One region of the Isoptericola sp. NPDC055881 genome, then DNA from elsewhere that is predicted to be linked to it. Evidence: riboswitches for the same ligand, from Rfam matches in the RefSeq annotation. Region 1 holds a riboswitch; each other region holds the start of a gene.
The links. Region 1 has a riboswitch for thiamine pyrophosphate ahead of thiO (glycine oxidase ThiO). Riboswitches for the same ligand answer to the same signal wherever they lie in the genome.
Positions count from the first base shown of each region.

Region 2: it holds a riboswitch for thiamine pyrophosphate, as region 1 does, so the genes downstream of both, ACWGKI_RS06360 (bifunctional hydroxymethylpyrimidine kinase/phosphomethylpyrimidine kinase) here and thiO (glycine oxidase ThiO) in region 1, are expected to answer to the same signal.
Region 3: it holds a riboswitch for thiamine pyrophosphate, as region 1 does, so the genes downstream of both, ACWGKI_RS16065 (thiamine ABC transporter substrate-binding protein) here and thiO (glycine oxidase ThiO) in region 1, are expected to answer to the same signal.

Region 1 is NZ_JBSHCR010000026.1:25,617-31,590, reverse strand. It holds gene ACWGKI_RS10075 (glycosyltransferase family 4 protein) at 1-684, shown strand, start outside; gene guaA (glutamine-hydrolyzing GMP synthase) at 790-2,370, opposite strand; gene thiE (thiamine phosphate synthase) at 2,427-3,101, opposite strand; TPP riboswitch at 3,124-3,226, shown strand; gene thiO (glycine oxidase ThiO) at 3,218-4,498, shown strand; gene thiS (sulfur carrier protein ThiS) at 4,495-4,728, shown strand; gene ACWGKI_RS10050 (thiazole synthase) at 4,738-5,568, shown strand; gene ACWGKI_RS10045 (ThiF family adenylyltransferase) at 5,615-5,974, opposite strand, start outside.
Region 2 is NZ_JBSHCR010000013.1:11,771-17,744, forward strand. It holds gene ACWGKI_RS06360 (bifunctional hydroxymethylpyrimidine kinase/phosphomethylpyrimidine kinase) at 1-1,393, opposite strand, end outside; TPP riboswitch at 1,384-1,500, opposite strand; gene ACWGKI_RS06365 (hypothetical protein) at 1,579-2,214, shown strand; gene ACWGKI_RS06370 (YcnI family copper-binding membrane protein) at 2,292-3,041, shown strand; gene ACWGKI_RS06375 (copper resistance CopC family protein) at 3,038-3,685, shown strand; gene ACWGKI_RS06380 (hypothetical protein) at 3,801-5,246, shown strand; gene ACWGKI_RS06385 (acylphosphatase) at 5,315-5,593, shown strand; gene ACWGKI_RS06390 (class I SAM-dependent methyltransferase) at 5,583-5,974, opposite strand, start outside.
Region 3 is NZ_JBSHCR010000058.1:20,645-26,618, forward strand. It holds gene ACWGKI_RS16060 (ABC transporter permease) at 1-490, opposite strand, end outside; gene ACWGKI_RS16065 (thiamine ABC transporter substrate-binding protein) at 466-1,551, opposite strand; TPP riboswitch at 1,623-1,726, opposite strand; gene ACWGKI_RS16070 (DUF4235 domain-containing protein) at 1,847-2,134, shown strand; gene ACWGKI_RS16075 (PAS domain-containing protein) at 2,143-2,928, opposite strand; gene ACWGKI_RS16080 (sulfite exporter TauE/SafE family protein) at 3,092-4,021, opposite strand; gene ACWGKI_RS16085 (RrF2 family transcriptional regulator) at 4,280-4,738, opposite strand; gene ACWGKI_RS16090 (AGE family epimerase/isomerase) at 4,738-5,974, opposite strand, start outside.

The sequences.
Region 1 (5,974 bases):
GCGCCCTTGCGCCGGGTGGTCGGTCGCCGCCTGGGCGCCGACGCCGCGGCGGAGCGGGTGTCCGTGCTGGGCAACGGGATCGACGTCGACGCCTGGCGCCTGCCGCGCGTCGAGCGCGGCGACCGGGCGGAGGGTCGTGAGGTGCACGTCGTGTCGGCCACGCGGTTCGCGCCGCGCAAGCGGGTGCTGCCCATGCTGGCGGCGGTCGCGGCGGCGGTCGAGCGGGCGCCCGGCCGGCTCGTGGCCACCGTCGGCGGCGACGGTCCGCAGCTCGACGAGGCGCGGCGCTGGGTGCGCGAGCACGGGCTGACGGACGTCGTCCGCCTCGTGGGCCGGCTCAGCCCCACCGAGCTCAAGCGGCTGTACGTGCGGTCCGACGTGTTCGTCGCCCCGGCGGTGCAGGACGCGTTCGGCATCGCCGCCCTGGAGGCGCAGGCCGCCGGCCTGGCGGTCGTCAGCAGGTCGCAGTCCGGCGTGGCGGAGCGCCTCGTCGACGGTCGCGACGCGCTGCTCGTGGACGACGACGACGCGCTGGCGGACGCCCTCGTGCGCCTCGCCGACGAGCCCGCCCTGCTGGACGCGATGATCGCGCACAACCGTTCGGCCGAGCTCGCCACCTCGTGGCCCCGCGTGCTCGCCGACGTCGAGGCGGCCTACCGGCGGGCCGCGGCGATCGCGCGCTGACCGAACGCGCACCGAGCACGCTCACAGGGCACGATCACCGGGCACGATCACCGGGTGAGACGACCGCGGCCCCGCTCCCCTGTCGGGAAGCGGGGCCGCGGGACGTCACTCCCACTCGATGGTGCCCGGCGGCTTGCTCGTCACGTCGAGCACGACGCGGTTGACCTCGGGGACCTCGTTGGTGATGCGGGTGGAGATGACGGACAGGACGTCGTAGGGCAGGCGCGTCCAGTCGGCCGTCATGGCGTCCTCGGAGGACACCGGGCGCAGCACGATCGGGTGACCGTAGGTGCGGCCGTCGCCCTGCACGCCGACGGACCGGACGTCGGCCAGCAGCACCACGGGGCACTGCCAGATCTCGCCGTCCAGGCCGGCCTTGGTGAGCTCCTCGCGGGCGATGGCGTCCGCCCGGCGCAGCGTGTCCAGGCGCTCGGCCGTGACCTCGCCGACGATGCGGATGCCCAGGCCCGGGCCCGGGAACGGCTGGCGGGAGACGATCTCCTCCGGCACGCCGAGCTCGCGGCCCACCGCGCGGACCTCGTCCTTGAACAGCGTGCGCAGCGGCTCGACGAGCTCGAAATGCAGGTCGTCCGGCAGGCCGCCCACGTTGTGGTGGCTCTTGATGTTCGCCGCGCCCTCGCCGCCGCCCGACTCCACGACATCCGGGTACAGCGTGCCCTGGACGAGGAACTTGACCTGCTCGCCGTGCGCCCCCGCCTCCGCGACGATGTCGCGCTGCGCGTCCTCGAAGACGCGGATGAACTCGCGGCCGATGATCTTGCGCTTCGTCTCCGGGTCGCGCACGCCGTCGAGGGCGGACAGGAACCGCTCCTTCTCGTCGCGGATGACGAGGTTCACGCCGGTCGAGGCGACGAAGTCGTTCTCGATCTGCTCCACCTCGCCCTCGCGCATGAGGCCGTGGTCCACGTGCACGCAGGTGAGCTGGTCGCCCACGGCACGCTGCACGAGCGCGGCCGCGACGGCGGAGTCCACGCCGCCGGAGAGAGCGCAGATCACGCGGGCGTCGCCGATCTGCGCGCGGATCGCGGCCACCTGGTCGGCGATGACGTTGCCCGGCGTCCAGTCGGCCTTCAGCCCGGCGCCCTCGTACAGGAAGCGCTCCAGGACGGCCTGTCCGTGGGCCGAGTGCTTGACCTCGGGGTGCCACTGCACGCCGTACAGGCGCCGGTCCGTGTCCTCGAACGCTGCGACGGGCGAGCCGGAGGACGTCGCGAGCACGTCGAAGCCCTCGGGCGCGGCGTGCACGGAGTCGCCGTGGCTCATCCAGGCGGTCTGGTGGTCCGGCGTGCCGGCGAGCAGGACGCCCGCGTCGCTCACCTCGACCTCGGTGCCGCCGTACTCGCGCTGCCCCGTCTGGGCGACCTCGCCGCCGAGGGCCTGCGCCATCGCCTGGAAGCCGTAGCAGATGCCCAGCACCGGGACGCCGGCCTCGAACAGGGCCGGGTCGACGAACGGCGCGCCCGTGGCGTACACCGACGACGGGCCGCCCGAGAGGATGATCGCGGCCGGGTCCTTGGCGAGCATCTGCTCGACCGTGGCCGTGTGGGGCACGATCTCGGAGTAGACGCTCGCCTCGCGCACGCGGCGCGCGATGAGCTGGGCGTACTGGGCGCCGAAGTCGACGACCAGGACCGGGCGGAGGGAGTCGGTGGCGGGAGACGTCACCGGGTCATCCTATCCGCGCCCCGCGGACCCCCGGCCCGCTGCCTGCGTCGGGTAGGTCACCCCGCGCCCAGCCGCTCGCGCAGCTCGCGCGCCGCGCGCTCCGGGTCCGGCGCCTGCGTGATCGCCCGCACGACGACGACGCGAGTCGCCCCGGCGTCCAGCACGGCGCCCAGCCGCTCGCCGTCCACCCCGCCGATCGCGAACCACGGCGTGGTGGGCCGGGTCGCGGCGACCTCGCGCAGCAGGTCGAGCCCCACCGCCGCGCGGCCGGGCTTGGTGGGCGTCGCCCAGAGCGGGCCGACGCAGAAGTAGTCGACGTCCGGGTCCGCCTCCGCCGCGGCCGCCTGGGCGGCCGAGTGCGTCGAACGACCCAGCGCGGGCGCCGGCCCCAGCAGCGAGCGGAGCGCGGGGACCGGCAGGTCCCGCTGACCCGTGTGCACCACGGGCGCCCCGGTCAGGCCGGCCACGTCCGCCCGGTCGTTGACCGCCCACAGCGCGCCGTGCTCCGCGGCGACGCGGGCCACGAGCTCCTGCAGCTCGAGCTCACGGACCACGTCGAGCGACCTGTCCCGCAGCTGCACCACGTCCACCCCGCCGGCGAGCGCCGCGTGGAGGAAGTCCTCGAGGTCCCCGCGGTCCTCCCGGGCGTCGGTGCACAGGTACAGGCGGGCGGCGGCGAGGCGGGCACGCGTCGTGCCCGGGGCGGCGCTGGTCGTGGTCACGCCGGTCAGGGTAACCACGGCCCGCGCTACAGTGGCCGCGCACGGGAGCCCCGGACGGGGCTGAGAGGGCGTAGGAGCCGACCGTCGAACCTGATCTGGGTCATGCCAGCGAAGGGAGCGCACCCATGCCCACCTCTGCACGTCCGCCCGCCCGCGACGTCGTCGTCGTCGGCGGCGGCATCGTCGGGCTCGCCGTCGCGTGGCGCGCCGCGGCGGCCGGGCTCACCGTCACCGTCCTCGACCCCGCCCCCGGCGACGGCGCCAGCCGCGCCGCCGCGGGGATGCTCGCCGCCGTCAACGAGGCGGACTTCGGCGAGCGGGAGCTCGCCCGCCTCAACCTCGCGGCGGCGGCACGCTGGCCCTCCTTCGCCGCCGGCCTCGCCGCGGCGAGCGGCCGCGACGTCCCCCTCCTGCGGGCCGGCTCGCTCGCCGTCGCGTACGACGCCGACGACCTCGCCCTCCTGCGTCGCGCCCTGGCCCTGCACCGCGCCTGGGGGCTGGCCTCCGAGGAGATCTCCGCCGCCGACGCGCGCCGCCGCGAGCCGTACCTCGGCCCGCGGCTCGCGGGGGCGGCGGTCGTCGAGGGCGACCTCGCCGTCGACCCGCGCGGGGCGCACGCGGCGCTCGTTGCTGCGCTCGATGTTGCGCGCGGTGCCCCGCTCGGTGCCCCGCTCGACGGCGCAGCGGGCGGCACGGTGGTCCGGCAGGCCGCCGTCCGGCTCGAACGATCCCCCACCGGCCGCGTCGTGGCGGTGCACGACGACGCCGGCAGGCGGCACGCCGCGGGCGCGGTCGTGCTCGCCACGGGCGCGACGGCCACCGGCGCGCTGCTCGACGGGCTGCCGCAGGTGCGGCTGCCCGTCCGGCCCGTCAAGGGGATCACCCTGCGGCTGGACGCCGGGCCTGGCCTGGCGCTCGAGCACGTCGTGCGCGGGACCGTGCAGGGCCGGCCGGTGTACGTCGTCCCGCGTGCCGCGGGGACCGGCGCAGGAGCGGGCAGCGGACCGGACCACCGCGAGATCGTCGTCGGCGCCACCACCGAGGAGCGCCCCGACGACCGGCGCGCCGAGGCCGGCGGGGTGTTCGCCCTCCTGCGCGACGCGCGCGCCCTCGTGCCCGGGATCGACGAGGCCGCCCTCGTCGAGGTCACGCCGCGCGCCCGCCCGGTCACCCCCGACAACCTGCCGCTGGTGGGCCCGACCGCAGCACCGGGCCTGCTGGCCGCCGTCGGGCACGGGCGCAACGGCGTGCTGCTCGCGCCGCTGACCGCGGACGCCGTCCTCGCCGCGCTCACCGACCTCACCGACCCCACCGACCCCACCGATCCCACTGACCCAGGACCGGCCGCCGCCGCGCTTGCGACGGCCGACCCCCTCCGCTTCGCGACCCGAGGAGCCCCCGCATGAGCACCCCCACCGCCGTCGTGAACGGCGCGACCTACCCCCTACCCGGGGCGGATGGCGACGGTCTGGAGGGCGTCGTCGCCGCGCTCGTCCCTGCGTTCGTGGCCGACGGCGTCGCGCAGGGGATCGCCGTCGCCGTCAACGACGCCGTCGTGCCCCGCGGCCTGTGGGCCGCCACCCGCATCGCGCCCGGCGACCGGGTCGAGATCGTCACCGCCGTCCAGGGCGGCTGAGGAGGAACCATGACCAGCACGCACCCCACGCCCGCCACGAGCCTCGTGCACGACCCGCTGGTGGTCGCCGGCACGGAGGTCGGTTCCCGCCTGGTCATGGGCACGGGCGGGGCCGCCAACCTCCTCACGCTCGAGGACGCGCTGGTCGCGTCGGGCACCGGCCTCACCACGGTCGCCATGCGCCGCGTCGCCGTCCGGCCGGGCGGAGCCGGCCAGGAGGACGGCGGCATCTGGGGCCTCCTGGGACGGCTCGGCATCCGCGCCCTGCCCAACACGGCGGGCTGCTTCTCCGTCCAGGAGGCGGTGCTGACCGCGCAGCTCGCGCGCGAGGCGTGCGGCACAGCCTGGGTCAAGCTCGAGGTGATCGCCGACGACGTCACCCTCCTGCCCGACCCGATCGGCCTGGTCGAGGCGGCGGACAGGCTGGTGCGCGACGGGTTCGTCGTGCTGCCCTACACGAACGACGACCCGATCCTCGCCCGACGCCTGGAGGACGTGGGCTGCGCGGCCGTCATGCCCCTCGGCGCGCCCATCGGGACCGGGCTGGGGGTGCTCAACCCGCGCAACATCGAGGCGATCGCCGCCGCCGCGCACGTCCCCGTCATCCTCGACGCGGGGGTCGGCACGGCCTCGGACGCCGCGCTCGCCATGGAGCTCGGCTGCGACGGTGTGCTGCTCGCCACCGCCGTCACGCGCGCCGCCGACCCGGTCCGGATGGCGCACGCGATGCGCCTCGCCGTCCAGGCCGGGCGGCTCGCCGCCGGTGCGGGGCGCATCCCTCGCCGCGAAGGAGCCCTGGCCAGCTCCTCTCCCGACGGTCGGCTCGACCTGGCCCTCTGACCGCGAGGCCGCGCCCGAAACTCTCTCGGCGCGGCGCGGCCCGCGCCTATCGCGCCGCGGCGAGGAGGAGCGCGGGGGCGCCGCCCTCCACGGACCGGGCGTCGACGCCGGCGGCCCGGGCGACGTCGGCCACGCGTGCCGAGCGCGCGCCGGCCGCGCACACCAGCAGGACAGGACGGTCGGTCGGCAGCTCCGCGCGCACCGCGGCCGCGCCGTCGGGCCCGAGGAACCTGCCGCTCGGCACGAGGCGCGACCCCGCGACGGGCAGCGCCTGGGCCTCCCAGTCCTCGCGCACGTCGACGAGGGTCACGGGCTCGCCGCCCGCGAGCAGCGCGGCGGCGTCGCGCGCGGTGACGCTGGCCGGTCCCAGGACGGCCGTGCCTCCGGCCGGGCGCGCCGCCGACGC
Region 2 (5,974 bases), on a different contig from region 1:
GGTAGATCCAGTAGCAGGGCAGGACGGCCGCCACGAGGGCCGCGTAGTCGTCGCCGGCGGCACGCAGGTGCTCCAGGTAGGCGGCCGTGGTGGCGCTGGCCGGGACGTCCCGGGGCTCGCCCCCCAGCCAGCGCGTGTGCAGGTCGAGCTCGGTGACGAGCGCACCGTGGGCCCCGCCCGCCCAGAAGGCCTGCTCGGCGCGGGTGGGTGCGAGCTGGCTGGCGCGGGCGAGGCAGCGCGCGTACTCGCGCAGGTAGATCGCGTCCTGCTCCAGGTAGGTGCGGAAGTGCCCGGGGGCGAGCGACCCGTCACCGAGAGCACGCACGAAGGGCAGGTCGTCGACGGCCGCACGCACGGGTGCCGCGTGGTCCCACCAGCGCGCGACGACGTCCCGCCCCGCCGGGCCACCGTCTGGTTCTGGAGCCGGTGCTGGAGCCGGCTCGGGAGCCACGGCGCCGGACGACGTGCTGCCCGCCAGGTGGTCGACCGGACCGTGCCCGGCGCCGACCCGCAGCGCCTCCCCCGCACGGATCGCCGCGGTGAGCCACGCCTTCGTGCCACGCAGGGCCTCGGCCCAGTCGCCGGTGCGGACGTACCGGACGGCCAGGCCGCTGGACAGCGAGCAGCCCGTCCCGTGCGTGGCCGTGGTGCGGACGCGCTCGCCCGGGACCTCGACCAGCACGCCGTCCGGGCCCACGAGCGCGTCCGGCGCGCCGGCGTCGGCACCGGCACGCGCGCGGGACCCGTCGAGGTGCCCGCCCTTGGCGAGGACGAGCACGTCGTACCGGGCGGCGAGACGCCGCGCCTGCCGGAGCGCCGCGGCCCAGTCGGCGGCGGGCGGTTCCTCGGCGAGCACGGCGAGCTCCGGCAGGTTCGGGGTGACGACGTCGACCCGGGGCAGCAGGTCCCGCACCGCACGCTCGGCCGCCGCGTCGAGCAGACGGTCGCCGCTGGTGGCCACCATCACCGGGTCCAGCACCACCGGGGGGCGCGACGACGTGGCGCCGCGCGGCAGCCCGTCCAGCCAGGCCCCCACGGCGCGCGCGACGGGCGCGGACGCGAGCATGCCGATCTTCACGGCGTCGATCGCCACGTCGTCGGCCACCGCCTCGAGCTGCGCGGTGAGGAACTCCGCCGGCGGGACGTGCACGCCGCGCACGCCCCGGGTGTTCTGCGCCGTCAGCGCGGTGAGCGCCGCCATCCCGTACCCCCCGGCCGCTGCGACGGCCTTGAGGTCCGCCTGGATCCCGGCTCCCCCCGACGGGTCGGAGCCGGCGACCGCGAGCACGCGGGGCCGGCGAGGGGCGGCTGTGGTGGCGGCGAGCGGGCCGCAGCCCACGCCGGTGGAGACCTCGGTGGAGTCGGAGCTGTCGTGACGCGCGCGCACGCTCATGTCGACATCCCTTCGCTAGTACGAGCTAGATCAGGTTCGACGGGTGTGATCTCAGCGTCTCGTCGCCGGCCGGGGCCGACGGGCGAGAGGCACCCCGTGTCGTTCGGCGTCACGGTAGCCCACCGCCCGCGGGGACCGCTCGCCCGTCCGCCAGGGAGCTCCCCCGCCCGGGATAGGGTGCGGGGGTGTCCGTGGTCGTCCGTCGTGTGCGCGAGCTTCTCGTCACCGGCACGACGCTCAGCATCGCGGCCGCCGCGCACCTCGTGGCCGGTGGCACGCTGCCCGGCACCCCCCTGGCCTGGCTGGTCGTCCTGGCGCTGTCCGCGCCGCTGGCCGTGTGGACCGCGCGCCGTCGCCTGACGCTGCGCCGCCTGCTGCCCGCCATGGTCGCGCTACAGCTCGTGCAGCACACCGCGCTGTCGGTCCTCGGCGCGGGCGGCGGCGGGACCGGCTCGGCCACCGCCCTGACGGGGCACGCCGCCCACGACCTCGGCCCTGGCTCCCTGCCGCCGGCGACCGCCGCGATGCTCCATCACCACGCCGCCGTGGGCGGGACGGCCTCCTGGATGCTCGCCGCGCACGCCGCCGCCGTCGTGCTCACGGCCCTGCTGCTCGCGGCCGGTGACCGGGCCGCCGCCAACGTCGTCGCCCACCTGCGGCACGTCGCCGTCCTGGTGCAGAGCGCGCCGGCGCTGCCCGTGGCACGCCGGCGGACGGTCGTCAGCGCCGCAACCTGGAGCCCGCGACCCGGGAACGCCCGCCGCCGCCCCGCGCCTCGCGGGCCCCCGCGGCTGTCCGGCGCCCTCCTGCGCGCCGCCTGAGCCTGCCCTGGTCCGAGGTCGGACGAGGGCAGGTCCCTCGTCGTCCCACGACTCTCGACACTCTGGAGCAGACAGCCATGTCCACGACCACCCCTGCCCGGCGCACGCGCCGCCTCGCCGGCACCGCCGCCCTCGCCCTCCCCGCGCTCGTGCTGGCGGCCGGCGCCGCGTCGGCGCACGTGACGGTGACGCCCGACTCGGCCGAGGCCGGCGCGTACGCCACCTTGACCTTCAAGGTCCCCAACGAGTCCGCCGACGCCTCGACCACCCGGGTGAAGGTCACCCTGCCGTCCGACACCCCGTTCACCAGCGTGTCGGTCGAGCCGGTGCCGGGCTGGACCGCGAAGGTCACGCAGGCTCCCCTGCCCGAGCCCGTCGAGGTGCACGGCACCGAGGTCACCGAGGCGCCCGCGGCCGTGGTGTGGACCGCCGACGACGCCGACGCCGCCATCGCGCCGGGCGAGTTCCTCCGCTTCACCGTGTCGGCGGGAGCCGTCCCCGAGGGGGTCGACGCCCTCACGCTGCCGGCCACGCAGACGTACTCCGACGGGGAGGTCGTCCAGTGGGACCAGGAGGCGACCGGCGACACCGAGCCCGAGCACCCCGCTCCGGTGCTGCACGTCGAGCCTGCGACCACCGAGGGCGGGCACGGGGACGCCGCGTCGGCGGGCACGGGGGGCACGGCGGCCACGGCCGACGCCGGTGACGGGTCGGACGACACGCTGCCCCTCGCGCTGGGCGCCGCCGGGCTCGGCCTCGGGCTCGTGGGCGCCGTGACGGGTGTCGTCGCACTGGCCCGCACGCGGACCCGGACGGCGCAGCGGTGACGCCGCGCGGACGGGACGCGCGCCGCGGCGGAGCCCGGCGCACGCTGCTCGCGGGCATCGGTGCGCTCGGGCTCGCCCTGGCCGGCGCGGTCGGCGCGGCCGCGCCCGCGAGCGCCCACAACGTCGTGGTCGGCTCGACCCCCGAGGCGGGCTCCACGGTCACCCAAGTGCCTGACACCGTCGACATCACGTTCGACGACGTCGTGCTGAACCTGTCCGCGGACGGGTCCAGCACCGTGGTCTCGGTGACGGATCCCGCCGGAGCCGAGCGCGCCACCGGGTGCCCCACCACCCAGGACCGGACGGTGTCGGTGCCGGTGTCGCTCGGTCCGGCGGGCACGTACACCGTCGACTGGCGCATCGTGTCGGCCGACGGTCACCCGACCAGCGGGAAGTTCTCGTTCACGTACGACCCGCCGGCCGGGTCGTCCCCGGCCGACCCGACGTCACCGGCGTCCCCGGCAGCGGGGTCGGAGGCCTGCGGCGCGTCGGCGGCGCAGCCCGACGGCCAGGACGCCGGGGCCGGCGCGGACGAGGGCGGGGCGTCGGACCTGGTCGTGGTGCTCGGCATCGCGGGCGGGGTGGTGGTCCTCGCGGGCGCTGCCGTCCTCGTGGCGCTGCGCGTGGCGCGCCGGCGCGGCTGACGCGACCCGCCCGGACCTGTGCGAAGGACGACCGGGGGCGACGTGGTCGGGCAGACGCCCGGTCGCGTCGCCCCCGGCTCTCCACGCCGGGCGGACGCCGCCTACGATGCCGACCATGGATGCGGGGCAGATCGTCGGGATCGCGACGGGCGTCGTCGTGGTGGTGGTGCTGGTGACGGCGGTGGCCGTGTGGGCGGCGCGCCGCCGGAGCGCCGCACGCCAGCGGGTGTCGGCGCGGGAGGCGGAGCTGGGTCGGCTCGGCGCGGAGGCCGGTTCGGCGCTGGTGCGCACCGACGAGCGGGCCCGCCTCGCGGAGGACGAGCTCGCGTTCGCGGTGGCCGAGCTCGGTGAGCGCGAGACCCGCGACCTCGCCCCGTCCCTGCGGCGGGCGCGGGAGCGTCTCGGCGAGGCGTTCCACCTCAACCAGCTGCTGCACGACGAGATGCCGGACACCGACGAGCAGCGGCAGGAGTGGTCGGCGCGGGTCGTCGACCTGTGCCGCTCGGCCGGCGGCTCCCTGGACGAGCTCGACCGCGGCCTGGCCGGGCTGCGGCAGACCGTGCGGGCGACGCCGGACGTCGTCGCCCGCGTGGACGGCGAGCTGGCGCGGGTGCGCGAGGCCATCCCCGCCGCGCGCGCGGACCTCGAGCGGCTGCGGGGCCAGTACGCCGAGCGGGCGCTCCTGCCCGTCGCGGACAACCCGGACCAGGCGGAGCGGCTCCTCGAGTTCGCGGGCCGCAGCGCGGCCGCGGCGCGCAAGCGGCTGACGACCCAGCAGGTGGCCGAGGCCGGCGCCGCAGCGCGGGCGGCCGAGGAGGCCGTGCGCCGCGCGGAGGGCCTGCTGCGCGCCGTCGACGACTACGAGGCCGAGGCGCTGCGCGCCGAGGCGGCCCTGGGGGCGATCGTCGCCGAGTCGCGGACTGAGCTCGCCCAGGCGCGCGCCCTGCCGGCCGCGGAGCGGGCGGGCCGGATCGACGGGGCGGTCGACGCGCTGGAGAGCGCCCTCGCGGCGCTGCCCGCCCCCGGCGAGCCGGGCGACCCGGTCGACGCGCTGACCCGCGTGCGCGAGGCCAACACCGCGCTCGACGACGCGGTGGCCGAGCGGGCAGAGCGTGACGAGCGCGTCCGGCGGGCCGTCGCCCGCCTCGGTCCCGCGCTCGACGACGCGGAGCGGCAGCTCGTGGCCGCGCGGTCCGTCGTCGACGACTACCGCGCACCCGTGGGGCCGGACGCGCGCACGCGCCTCGCGGAGGCCGAGCGCGAGGTGGCGCAGGCGCGCACCGCCGACGACCCCGAGCGCGCGTTCTCGGCGGCGCGGCGGGGTGCCGCCCTGGCCGCGGAGGCCGCGACGCTGGCTCACCGCGACATCGCACGCGCCGGCCAGGGGCAGCGGTGGGACGGGGGCTACAACGGCGGGTACGGCGGGTACGACGGCGGCTGGCAGGGTGACCGCCGTCGCGGGGGCCGGAGCGGCTCGGACGTCTTCGGCGCCGTGCTGGGCGGGATGGTGCTCGGCGGGATCCTCGACGACGTCGGGGACCTCGGGGACATGTTCGACTGACCGGTCCGGCGGGTTGGCGCGACGGACGGTGCGTGCCACCGACGCCGTGCGGTGCGAAGGAGGACGGGATGACCACCACGGTGCGACGCCGCGTGCGGGTGCACGGCCGCGTGCAGGGCGTCGGGTTCCGCTGGGCCGCCCGCCAGGCTGCGCTCCGGGCGGGCGTCGCAGGACTGGTCCGCAACCTCCCGGACGGCACCGTCGAGGCCGAGGTCGAGGGCACGGAGGAGGCCGTCGCCGCCATGCTCGAGTTCCTGCGTGCGGGCCCGACCGCGGCCGTCGTCACCGGCATCGACGTCGAGGACCTGCCGACGCGCGGCGAGACGGCGTTCGAGGTCAGCGGCTGACGCCTGGCGACGCGGTCGGCACGCGTGCCACGACGACCTCGATGACCCCGGCGCGAGACCGCTCGTGCGCCTCGACCTGCAGCCCGCGGTCCTCCACCCACCGCGCGGGACGACGGCCGAAGTGCTCCCCCGCGAGCGGGACGCTCACCACGTCGGCCACCACCTGCAGCGCCCGCACCGGCCAGACGGTCGACGCGACGTGGTCGGCCAGCAGGAGCCGGCCCCCCGGACGCAGCACCCGCGTCATCTCGGCCAGCGCGGCGCGGTCGTCGCCGATCGCGCACAGCGAGAACGTGCAGACCACGGTGTCGAAGGAGCCGGTCGGCAGGTCGAGGTCCTGCGCGTCGCCGAGGCGCAGGTCGAGGTCGTCCAGGCCCAGCT
Region 3 (5,974 bases), on a different contig from region 1:
AGTTGAAGAAGACGAGCGCCAGGACGATGCCGGCGAAGCTCTCCTCCAGCCCGGCCCACCCGAGCACGCCGCCCGGCGCGAACAGCGCGCGGAACGCGACGCCCACGACCACGCTGGGCAGCACGAACGGGACCGTCACCAGCCCGCGCACGAGCGTGCGCCCCGGGAACCGGCAGCGGTACAGCACGTAGGCGCCGGGCAGGCCGAGCAGCACCGACAGGAGCGTGCCGGTGACCGCCTGCGCCAGCGTCTGGCCGACGATGCGCCAGGTGCGCGGCTGCGACAGCACGTCGGCGAAGCCGGACAGGTCGAGCACCCGGCCCGCCGGGGTGTCGGTGAAGAACCCCTGGAGGACGAGCGAGACCACCGGCCACGCGAAGAAGACGGCGAGGAACCCCAGCGGCAGGACGACGGCGGCGCCCCACCCGAGCCAGGCGCCCCACCGGCTCGCGCGGACGCCGCGCGTCAGCCGACGACCGTCGCCGTCCACTGCTCGATCCACTCGTCACGGTGCGCGGCGACGTCGGCCGGCGCCACCTCGAACGGCTTGTCGGCCAGGGGCGCGAACCGTTGCCAGTCGGCGGGCAGCGGCACGTCCGGGTCCGCCGGGTACATGTACATCTGGCCGGGGACGTCGGCCTGGAACGTGCCCGAGGTCAGGAAGTCGACCAGCTTCTTCGCGCCCTCCGGGTTCGCCGCGCCCGTGAGCACGCCCGCGTACTCGACCTGGCGGAAGCAGGTGTCGAGCATCGCGCTCGTCGTGGAGGACGTGCCGTCGTCGCTCACGGTGAACGCCGGCGAGGTGGCGTACGACAGCGCGATCGGCCGCGTGCCGCCCTCGCCCGCGCCGGAGAAGTCCACGTAGTACGCGTCCTCCCAGCTCTCCGCGACCTTGACGCCGTTGTCCCGCAGGCCGGCCCAGTAGTCCTGCCAGCCGTCGGTGCCGAAGGCCCCGATCGTCGCGAGCAGGAACGCGAGCCCGGGCGACGACGTGGCGGGGTTGGTGACGACCGTGAGGTCCCGGTACTCCGGCTCCGTGAGGTCCTCGAGCGTGGCGGGCGGCGTGACGTCGTGGTCCTTGAACCAGCCGTCGTCGAGGTTCAGGCACACGTCGCCGACGTCCACGGGGGTGAGCGTGCCTGCGAGGTCGTCCGGGGCGTAGGCGGCCACCTGCGGGTCGAGGTCGGCCGGCTGGTACCGCTCGAAGACCCCGGCGTCGACGGCGCGCGACGCGTACGTGTTGTCCACGCCGAAGACGGCGTCGCCCAGCGGCGCGTCCTTGGTGAGCACGAGCTGGTTGACGAGGGTGCCCGCGTCGCCGGGCGCGACCTGCTTGACGGTGAGGCCGGACTTCTTCTCGAACGCGGCCAGGACGTCGTCCGACACGGCGAACGAGTCGTGCGTCACGAGCGTCACCGTGCCGGGGTCGCCCGCCGCGTCGCCGCCGCTGCTGCCGGTGCCGGTGGCCCCGTCGGCGCCGCAGGCCGCGAGCAGCGGCAGCAGCGCGAGCGCGGCGAGGGCCGCGGTCGTCCGCGTGGTCCTGTGGGTCATGCTGTCCTCCTCAGCGTGCGAGAAGGGGGTCCTGCGGGCGTCCGGCACCGTCGTGGTGCGGCCTCCCGCAGGGAACGAGATTCCCGACTTCCTCCACCGGTGCTAACCGGATCAGGTTCGAGGGTCTGCGGCGTTCCGCACTCTCAGCGCCGGTGGCGCTCCCCTGTCGTATCAGCACGAGCCTACACACCGGTGCCGCGCTACCGTGGTCCTGTCCGCGCCCCAGGGTGTGACATGCCTGACGTGCCACGACGCCCTCGCCGGGCCGTGGACGCCGCACGACCACCCTCCGGCCATGCCGGGGACGACCGAGGGAGAGCACGTGAAGGACACCGAGCAGCCGCTGGGCGTGAAGGTCGGCACGGTGGTGCTGACGATCGGCGCCGGATGGGTCGCGCAGAAGCTGATCGGGGTGGTCTGGGAGCGGACGACGGGCAGCGTCGCTCCCACGAACATCGACGACGACGAGATCTCCGTGATCCAGGCCGTCACGTTCGCCGCCGTCTCAGGTGGCGTCGCGGTGCTGGCGAAGCGGCTCGCGCGCAAGGGCGCGGTCCGCGCGGCCGCCCGCTTCGGTCGCTGACGCCGCGCTCAGCGGCTCGCGCGCGGCCGCCGGCGGGCGAGCTGCGCGTCGTGGCCGTGGGGCCGCTCCACCGGTCGCACCGCGGCGAGGGCGTGGCTCAGCCGGTCCGCCGCGTCCTGGGCGGGCGGGGCGGACCGGAGCACTTCGGCGGCGGTGAGCGCGGAGTCGCGGTCGCTGACGGGCCGCGTGAGCTCCTTCATCACCTGCTCCCCCGCCGACTGGGCGGAGACGCCCACCTGGGCACCGACGTCCCCGAGCACCTCGGTGGCCACGGACTCGTCGACGCCGCAGACCGCCATGATCGCGCCCTTGGCCTGCTCGGACGCCGTGGCGGCGACGAAGGCGCGCGAGACGGCGCGGTGCGCCTCGCGCTCGAGCGCGTCCCGCACCACGGGGCTGGTGTCGATGACGTACCCGACCAGCTGCGACGACGCGCCGTCGGGCCCGTGCCGCGCCTGCCCGGTGACGACGACCGAGTGGGTGCGCCCGTGGTCGTCGACCACGCGGTGGCCGCCTGCAAAGGGCCGGCCGGTGCCGAGCGCCACCGCCGCCGTGCGGGACAGCCGCTCACGGTCGTCGGGGTGCAGGTGCGCGCGGAGCACCTCGGGCCCGGGCTCGATCCTGCCGGGCTCGCGCCCGAAGATGCGGTAGACCTCGTCCGACCACCACCACGCGCCCGTGGCGACCTCGACGCGGTACTGGCCCACGAGCAGCTGGCTGCCCGCGCCGAGCAGCTCCGCGAGGGCGACGAGCTCGCGGCGCGGGGGATCGTGCGGCGTGCTGGGCAACGACATGGCTCACCTCCCAGTGCCGTGCAGCTGGGTCCGGCGCGCAGTTCTCCTGGCCTCACCACGGTACCGGGACGGGGCGACGGCGCCACCGCACGCGACGACGCCCCTGCGGCCGGCGCCCCCGGAGGTCGGGGCGGCGGCCGCAGGGGCGCGGGTCGGCAGGACGTCAGACGGCGGGCGTGGGGGCGGCTGCGGGCGGGACGGTCACGTCGCCCTCCGCGGCCTCCTCGGCCAGCGCCTTGCGGTGCTGACGGAACGAGTACACGACGGCCGCGGCCCAGCCGGCGGCGATGATCCCCAGGACCAGCGAGCGCACGCCGGCGTCCACCGGGAAGGAGTCGAGGCTCAGCAGGGTGCGCACGTTGGTGAGCACGATGATGCCGCCGACCGCGGAGCCGAGGACGCGCGGCGGCACGAGCCGGACGAGCCATGCGGCGATCGGGGCGGCGATGAGGCCGCCGACCAGCAGCGCGAGCGCCCAGGACGGGTCGATCCCCGCCGTGCCGAGGCCGAACAGGAAGCCGAGGCTCGCGGCGACGGCCACGAAGAACTCGCTGGTGTCGATCGAGCCGATGACCTTGCGCGGCTCCATCCGGCCGCTGGCGAGGATGGCGGGCGTGCCGACCGGGCCCCAGCCGCCGCCGCCCGTGGCGTCCATGAAGCCGGCCACGAGGCCCAGCGGGGTGAGGAACCGCTTGCGCAGCGGCTGGCCGAGGCGGTCCGTGCGCAGGCCGCGCAGCGTGAACCGCAGCAGCACGTACAGGCCGAGACCGAGCAGCAGGAGGGACATCAGCGGCTTGGCGATCTCGGTCGAGAGCCAGGAGAGGAAGGTCGCGCCCGCGAAGGCGCCGACCGCACCCGGGATGCCGATCTTCAGGACGACCTTCCAGTCCACGTTGCCGAAGCGCCAGTGGGAGGCGCCGGACGCGAGCGTCGTGCCGACCTCCGCGAGGTGGACGGTCGCAGACGCAGCCGCCGGGTTGGTGCCGATGGCGAGCAGCAGCGTCGTCGAGGTCACGCCGTAGGCCATGCCCAGGCTGCCGTCGACGAGCTGTGCGCCGAGGCCCACGAGAGCGAGCAGGACGAGAGTCCGCACGGGTGTTCCCTCCGTCGAGGCGGCAGTGGTTCTGCCGCGACATACAGAACGTACCCGATCGGTCCTATCGGATTCAACGGTATCGGCGGACGAGTTGCAGACGGACGCGCCCTCGACCGCGGCGGCGGTCGAGGGCGCGGGTCCTGCACAAGGGGACCAAGAGCGGTGCGGCACGCCGGTGGCGCCCCGTGGGTCTGGTCCGGCCGGGGGCCGTGGGTCATCAGAGCCGCAGGTCAGAGGGTGCGCACGGCGGAAGGGTCACGGGCTGTGCCAGGCCGATTCCTCGTCGGTGAGCCGGCGGACCGCGTCCGGGACGTTTCCCGCTGCCAGGTCGGCGAGGCTGACCTGTTCGAGGACGGCGCGCACGTTGACGCGCAGGGCCACCCACACGTGCAGCAGCGACGCGGCCGCCCCCGTGTACTCGAGGTCGGAGGGCCGTGCGTCGCGGACGAAAACGAGTGGGCCGTCCACGGCCCGCACCACGTCGGCGACGGTCACCCGGTCGGCGGGCCGGGCGAGCACGTAGCCGCCGCCGGCGCCGCGGCGGCTCGCGACGATGCCCTCGCGGCGCAGGTCGCTGAGGATCGCCTCGAGGAACCGGTGCGGCACTCCCTGGGCGCGCGCGAGGGACTCGGCGGGCACGGGTCCACCGTCCGCCGCTGCCGCCAGCTCGGCGGCCGCACGGACGGCGTAGTCCGCCTTCGCCGAGATCCTCATCAGCAGCGCGCCTCCGTCGACTTCGTGAGCCGGGTGCCGTCGAGGATCCGGCCGGCGGCGCTGGCCGACGCCGCGAACGACCCGGTCAGCGGCAGGTCGGGCAGGATGACGGCCTGGGCGGCGTGGTAGACGTCCGGCTTGCCGACCCACGTGCGACCCGAGGGCACGTTGTCGGTGTCGAGCTCGTGGAACCAGGAGCCGCGCTCGTGGTCGACCAGGTGGTCGTCGATCCATCGCCACCAGCCGTCGGCGAGCTCGGCGTAGCGGTCCTCGCCGGTCGTGCGGTGCAGCACGTCCGCGGCGGCCGCCGCCTCCGCCGCGACCCAGTGGAAGCGTCGTGCCTCGACGGGGGTGCCGGTCCAGTCGGTCGTGTAGACGAACCCGCCCTGCGGCCCGTCCCACCCGTCCTCGACGGCACGCTCGAACAGGTTCCGGGCAGCGTCGGAGCGACGGCCCGCAGTGTCGGAGGCCACGTCCACCTGCAGGAGCAGCCGCGCCCACTCCAGCCCGTGGCCCGGCGTGGCGCCGTAGGGCTTGAAGGGGTCGTGCGGGCGGTCCGCGTTGTACTCGAGCTGCGGCACCCAGGCCGAGTCGAAGTGCTCGGGGATGCGCCAGCCGTTGTCCTGCGCCCACGAGATGACCCGGTCCGCGATGACGGCGGCGCGGTCGAGCCACCGGCGCTCCCCGGTCGCGTCGTGCGCCGCGAGGAGAGCCTCCACCGAGTGCATGTTGGCGTTCACCCCGCGGTAGGGGTCGATCTCGGTCCAGTCGCGCGAGCGCTCGTCGAGGTGCAGCTGGTGGTCGGCCTCCCAGAAGCGCTCCTCGAGCACCTCCAGGGCGCGGGCCAGCAGCGCGCCCGCACCGCGGGCGCCGGCGACGACCCCCGTGGAGGCGGCCAGCACGACGAACGCGTGACCGTAGGCCTGCTTCAGCCCGTCCACCTCGCCGGCTCCCGGGCCGCGGGAGGCGAGCCAGCCGCCGTGCTCCGCGTCCGCCAGGGAGGTGGCGACGCCGTCGAGCCCGCGACCCAGCAGCTCCTCGGTGCCCTCCACGCCGAGCAGGTGCCCGAGACCGAAGGTGTGCGTCATCCGGCACGTGATCCACAGGTGCGCAGGCTGCGTCGGGTCCACCGCGCCGGCGTCGTCCAGCCAGCCGGCCGTACCGTCCGCACCGATCGACGGTTGCGCGAAGTCCAACAGGCTCAGGAAGTGCTCAGCCCGCCACGACGGGTGCGGG